Regions from separate parts of the Methylobacterium synurae genome, predicted to be linked through region 2. Evidence: predicted binding sites of a transcription regulator. Region 2 holds the regulator's gene; the other holds the start of a gene.
The links. Region 2 encodes LexA, which represses DNA repair genes until DNA is damaged. Its sites were predicted from a motif close to TGTTCNNNNTGTGTTCNG; they were not measured.

Region 1 (3,419 bases), 5.1 Mb from region 2:
TCCATCTTCAAAAATCCTATAAGATCCAGAGACGTCATCAGAGGCCTTTGCCAACCCAGCAAATTCATATGTTCCGCCGTTAAAAATTGTAAATGAGCCTATCTTGCAGTTTCCAGCAATCTGAGCGCTTAAGCGCGTTTCCAGCAAGGCATCGTCTATGCATTTTCTTGGGCTATTTTTAATATAATCTGTACAGTAGCCCTCGGCAAGGTGCCGTTACGGGAGGTCTTACGCTCCACCTTCATTAACTACACGAGCACCCCGCGCCCAGCAAAGCGGCGGCGGTTTCGTACGTGCGCTGTCGGCGCGGCGCAGTGATGCAGCGACGCCCGGCAACAAAGCGCGCACGAATTAGTTGGTGGGGACTGTTACTGATGATGTCCAGACACGGATCTCGCTAGATGTGTCATCAGATAGCCAGCATTGCCCATCTCGCAGACTGCGCTATCATGGTTCTGGCTTGGGCGCCGTGCAGCTAGGGGGATTATAATGATAAACAGAAAGATTGTCTTTGTGATTGGAGCGGGCTCAGGCTTTGACATCAACATGCCACTAGGCACGAAACTAGCCGAAAATATATCAAAATTGACGGCAGTTAAGAACGGCGCCTATGGCATGCCAGAGCCATGCGATCAGAAATTTTCTGATATGCTTCGATACTATGCTCATAATAACGATGACATGGAAGACCCGGACGCAATCGAAAAATACTATAAAATTTCTAGTGATATTAGTCTCGGGATCAATCTTGCTAAATCAATTGATGACTTTGTAAATACTCATCAACAAAACAAAAAACTGGTCGCTGTGGCCAAGATAGCAATCGCAGAATGTATTCTTAACGCAGAAAGAAATTGCTTACTGTATAATGAGTTCAACGGAAGGCAATTTGTCGATTTTTCCCAAACGAAACGCACATGGTACAGTAGTTTGTTCTCTACCTTGGCGCATGGCGTGCCATCTTCAAACATGGCAGACGCATTCAAGTACATAACTTTTATAAACTTCAATTATGATAGATGTCTGGAATTCTTTCTAACAAATGCACTTCGGCAATATTTTTTATGCGACAATGAATATGCCAATAATGTCGTCAAAAATATAAAGATACTGCATCCATACGGACAAGTTGGCTTCTTGCCTGGCTCCGCAGGTACTAGGAATATTATAAAGTTTGGAGGAAGTGACGACTATCCACACAATTCAGTCAAAGCAGCAAATGAAATAATAACTTACACGGAGAACATACAAGATGGAAATTTGCGGTCGGAAATTCTTGAGGCGATATCTGGTGCGCAGAGCATCGTGTTTCTCGGGTTCGGATTTCATGATCAAAATATCAAGATATTGACACCGCCACCCTCCCAAATTGTCTTCAACAAGCAGATATTCGCTACTGCGATGGGAATTTCAAAACCAAACGCAAAGGTTTTGATGCATAATCTAAGAACGATGTGTTTACCGCCCAACTCTGGAGCGCAATCCGATAATGCAATTTTCCTAGAAAGAGAGTTAGATTGCACTGGCCTGCTTTCCGATTATGATCTTGTGCTGAAGTGATGGCGAGACCTTATCACTTCGCCCTGCAGCGGACAAACACGAGCGTCTGGCGTCCGCCCTAAAAGTGGGTAGAACGCATCTCAGGGACTATGCCGCCCTGCGACGTGGGGATCAGGCGGGCCGTGTAGGCGAAGCGCGCCCCACCGCCGATCACGCGACATTGCCGCCCGGCGTCAGCTGCCCTGACAGGTCATCCGCAGATTGATGATGCTGTGCGCGCGATGGGATGGGGCGCAGCTTCTCCAAGGCCCGAGGCATGCTCGGGCTCGCCCGCATCCGGCGGAGCTCGCATATCGACGCCATCGCGACCATCGCCCTCTCACAATCACCTGATCGAGCCGTCCCTGCTCACCGCGGGTCCAAGCTCGGCCTTGACCGGGAACCACAGGCCTGTTTGTTCTCTTTTTGTTCTGAAGCGGAGAGCGCCAAGTGGGTTTCTACCGGGTCGGCGAGGAGGCAGCAGATGGCACCGGGCTCGTCCGCGTGCCGTTCATGCGGACGACCCTGTGCGCGGGCTTCCCGAGCCCCGCTGAGGATTTCATCGAGGGCGCGCTGGAACTGCCGCGCTGGCTGGTCCCCAATCCTCCTGCCACGTTCATCTGGCGCGTGAGGGGCTGGTGCATGAAGGGCGCCGGCATCCACGACGAGGATCTGGCCGTGGTGGATCGGTCGCTGTCACCCACCTCCGGCGCTGTCGTGGTGGCTGTGGTGAACGGCGAGATGAGTATCAAACGGTTGTTGATGACGGGCAACCGGCTCAGCCTCACGTTCGACAATCCCGATATGGATCAGGAGTTCGCCCTGGAGGACCTGGAGGAGGGGCTGCTCTGGGGCGTGCTGCTATTCTCGGTGCGCTGGCACCATGTGAAGGCCCGCTCGGGTGTTGTGCGATGAGCCGAGCCCTGGCGCTGATCGACGGCAACAGCTTTTACTGCTCCTGTGAGCGCGTGTTCGACCCCAAGCTCTCCGGCGTGCCGGTGATCGTGCTGTCCAATAACGACGGCTGCGCCATCGCCCGCACCGCCGAAGCTAAGGCCCTCGGCATCCGCATGGGTGAACCCTACTTCAAAATCCGCGACCTGTGCCGGCGGCAGCGGGTGCGCGTCTTCAGCAGCAACTACGCCCTGTATGGCGACATGAGCGCCCGCGCCAACACGGTGTACCGGCAGTTCGCGCGGGACGTGGAGGTGTACTCCATCGATGAGAGCTTTCTCGACCTCTCCGATGTGCGGGAACGCGACCGGGTGGCGCTGGCTCGGGATCTCCGCTCCACCGTGCGTCGATGGACCGGGCTTCCAACCTGCGTGGGTATCGGCCCTACCAAGACCCTCGCCAAGCTGGCCAACCACATCGCCAAATCGATCCCAGAGCTTGGCGGCGTGTGCGATCTCTCCGACGAGGCGGAGCGCGCAGCGTGGATGGTGGGGATCTCGGTAGGGGAGGTATGGGGCATCGGGCGTGCCTCTCTGGCCCGGCTCACGGCGATGGGCGTGGATACGGTGGCCGACCTGCGCGACCTCGATCCCCGGCCGGCGCGGGCCTCGCTCACCGTAGTGGGGGAGCGCATCATCCACGAGCTGCGAGGGCGGTCGTGCCTGCCTCTGGAGATCGTGCCGGCCCGGCGCAAGGGCTGCGCGGTGACCCGTAGCTTCTCCACCCGGATCACCCAGCGGGATGTGCTGGAGCAGGCCGTTGCCGCCCACGCGACGCGCCTCGGCGAGAAGCTGCGGCGGGATGGGCTCGCCGTGTCGGCGGTCACCGTCTTCTACCACACCAGCGAGCACGACCGCGGCGACCCCATGCGGTCCGTCTCGACGGTCGTTCACATGCCCGAGGCGACCAACGACAGCCGGCACCTG
Region 2 (3,419 bases):
GAGGCAACCGGCGCCTGCAACGGCATCGAGAACTATTCGCGCTACCTCACCGGCCGCAAGCCCGGCGAGCCGCCGCCGACCCTGTTCGAGTACCTGCCCGACAACGCCCTGGTCTTCACCGACGAGAGCCACGTCACGGTCTCGCAGATCGGCGGCATGTACCGGGGCGACTTCCGCCGCAAGGCGACGCTCGCCGAGTACGGCTTCCGGCTGCCCTCCTGCCTCGACAACCGACCCTTGCGGTTCGAGGAATGGGACGCGATGCGCCCGCAATCGATCCACGTCTCGGCGACGCCGGCGAAGTGGGAGCTGGAACAGACCGGCGGCGTCTTCGCCGAGCAGGTCATCCGCCCGACCGGCCTCGTCGATCCGGTGATCGAGGTACGCCCGGCCCGCTCGCAGGTCGACGACCTGCTCGGCGAGGTGAAGGAGGTGGCGGCCGCCGGCTACCGCACGCTGGTGACGACGCTGACCAAGCGCATGGCCGAGGACCTGACCGAGTACCTGCACGAGAACGGCGTGCGGGTGCGCTACATGCATTCCGACATCGACACGCTGGAGCGGATCGAGATCATCCGCGACCTGCGGCTCGGCGCCTTCGACGTTCTGATCGGCATCAACCTCCTGCGCGAGGGCCTCGACATCCCGGAATGCGCCCTCGTCGGCATCCTCGACGCCGACAAGGAAGGCTTCCTGCGCTCCGAGACCTCGCTGATCCAGACCATCGGGCGGGCCGCCCGCAACGCCGACGCCCGCTGCATCCTCTACGCCGACCACATCACCGGCTCGATGGAGCGGGCGATGGCCGAGACCGAGCGCCGGCGCAAGAAGCAGCTCGCCTATAACGAGGAGCACGGCATCACGCCCCAGAGCGTGAAGCGCAACATCTCCGACATCCTGGAGAGCGTCTACGAGCGCGACCACGTCCAGGTCGATACGGGGCTGGCGAAATCCGCCGTCACGGTCGGCCACAACCTCAAGGCGGTGATGGCCGACCTCGAGAAAAGGATGCGGGCGGCCGCCGCCGATCTCGACTTCGAGGAGGCAGCGCGCCTGCGCGACGAGCTCAAGCGGCTCCAGGCGACCGAGCTCGCCATCGCCGACGACCCGATGGCCGAGCAGGCCGATGTCGAGCGCGAGGCCGGCCGCTTCGGCGCCAAGCGCAAGCGCCGGGGTGCGGAACCGCTCGGCTACGGTCCGGGCGGCAAGGGCGTCTCGGACGAAGGCACCCGCATCCGCCAGCCCGACCTCGACGACATGGGCCCGGGCACCGACCGCGAGGTGCCGTTCACCTACGCCGAGCGCCCGACCGGCCGCTCGACGCAAGGGTTTCCTGGTCAGAAGCCGAAATACAAGGGCCGCAAGGGGCGGGGCTGAGGCGCAGGCTCGGACCGGCGCGGCGGACAGTCCCGCGCCGGTCGAACACCGCGCGGAACGTGCCTCATCGTCCGATCGACCCGTGACATCCCCGTCTATCACCCCGGTTGCTGCGCCCTCGCGCCGCTTTTTCGAAGCCGCTTGCGGAACACTTGCGGAACGCTTACCATGTTCGCGATTTGTTTCCGGAGCGCGGCAGCGCGGGGATGAGAGTGTCACATGCTCACGCGTAAGCAGTTGGACCTGCTCCGCTTCATTCAGCAGAGAATGCGCGAGACGGGCGTGCCCCCGTCCTTCGACGAGATGAAGGACGCCCTCGATCTCAAGTCGAAATCGGGCATCCACCGCCTGATCACGGCCCTGGAGGAGCGGGGCTTCCTGCGCCGCCTGCCGAACCGGGCCCGGGCGATCGAGGTGATCCGCCTGCCCGACACGGTGACGGGACCGGCGCCGGTCGCGGCCACGGCCGAGGTGGTGCGGTTCAATCCCAGCGTGGTCGAGGGCGGGCGCGCTCACGAGCCGAAGCGGCAGGCCGGTATCCCCGCGATGGCGACGGCGTCGGACGAGAACGGCCAGTCGGTCAGCGTGCCGGTGATGGGCCGGATCGCCGCCGGTACGCCGATCTCGGCGATCCAGAGCCAGAGCCGCACGGTGGCGATGTCGCCGGACTTCCTGGCGAGCGGCGAGCATTACGCCCTGGAGGTGCGCGGCGACTCGATGATCGAGGCCGGCATCCTCGACGGCGACCTCGTGGTGATCCGCCGCCAGGAAACCGCCAATACCGGCGACATCATCGTGGCGCTGATCGACGACGAGGAGGCCACGCTCAAGCGCCTGCGCCGCCGCGGCTCCTCGATCGCGCTCGAGGCCGCGAACCCGGCCTACGAGACCCGCGTGCTCGGGCCCGACCGGGTGCGGATCCAGGGCCGGCTGGTGAGCCTGGTCCGGAAGTACTGAAGGGGCTTTCAGTCAAGCGCGGGAACCCTCCCCCCCTCTGCGGGGGAGGGTGGCGAACGGAGTGAGCGCAGCGGGACGAAGTCCCGCCGAGAGGGGCAGCGCGACGCTGATCCAGGTGGCGTCCGTCACTATGGTCGCGACCTCTCCGGAAGCGTGGTTCCCCTCTCCCGGCCTGCTCCGCAGGCCACCCTCCCCCGCAGAGGGGGGAGGGTTCAGGGCGTCGCGCTCGTCAGTGCGCGCTGCCGGTCGCCACGAACTTGAACAGGAACACCGCGGCGATCACCCACACCACCGGCTTCACGTCCCGGAACCGCCCGGTGAGCAGCTTGATCACCGCGTAGGTGATGAAGCCGAAGGCGACGCCGTTGGCGATCGAGTAGGTGAAGGGCATCAGCAGCGCCGTGACGCAGGCCGGCAGCACCTCGGTCAGGTCGTCCCAGTCGAGATCGACCAGCTCGTGCAGCATCAGGCAGGCGACGTAGAACAGGGCCGGCGCCGTGGCATAGGCCGGGACCGAGCCGGCGAGGGGCGCGAAGAACAGGCAGGCCAGGAACAAAACCGCCACCGTGGCGGCGGTGAGCCCGGTGCGCCCGCCCTCCTCGACGCCGGACGCGCTCTCGAGATAGGCGGTCGTGCTCGACGTGCCGAGCAGCGAGCCGACGAAGATCGACGAGGAATCCGCCATCAACGCCTTGTCGAGGCGCTCCATCTTGCCCTCGGTCAGCAGCCCCGCCCGGTTGGCGACGCCCATCAGCGTGCCGGTGGCATCGAACAATTCGACGAGGAAGAACACCAGGATCACGTTGAGCAGGCCGCCCGACAGCGCGCCCTTGATGTCGAGGGCGAACAGGGTCGGGGCGATCGAGGGCGGCAGCGAGGCCACACCCTGGAAGGTGTTGTCGGCGACGATGAAGCTCAACGCCGTCACGGTCAGGATGCCGGCAAGCAGCGCGCCGCGCACCTTGCGCACCGAGAGCACCGCGACGATCAGGAAGCCCAGCACCGCCAGCACCGTGCTCGGCTTGTGCAGGTCGCCCAGCGTCACGAAGGTCGCGGGGCTCGCCGTCACCACGCCGGCGCTCTTC

Region 1: the regulator LexA is predicted to act here: its motif matches at 1,956-1,973, upstream of HBB12_RS00575 (LexA family protein).

The regions. Positions count from the first base shown of each region.
Region 1 is NZ_JAAQRC020000001.1:112,491-115,909, reverse strand. It holds gene HBB12_RS00580 (SIR2 family protein) at 424-1,560, shown strand; gene HBB12_RS00575 (LexA family protein) at 1,990-2,454, shown strand; gene HBB12_RS00570 (Y-family DNA polymerase) at 2,451-3,419, shown strand, end outside.
Region 2 is NZ_JAAQRC020000001.1:5,259,282-5,262,700, forward strand. It holds gene uvrB (excinuclease ABC subunit UvrB) at 1-1,377, shown strand, start outside; gene lexA (transcriptional repressor LexA) at 1,597-2,334, shown strand; gene HBB12_RS24115 (NCS2 family permease) at 2,564-3,419, opposite strand, start outside.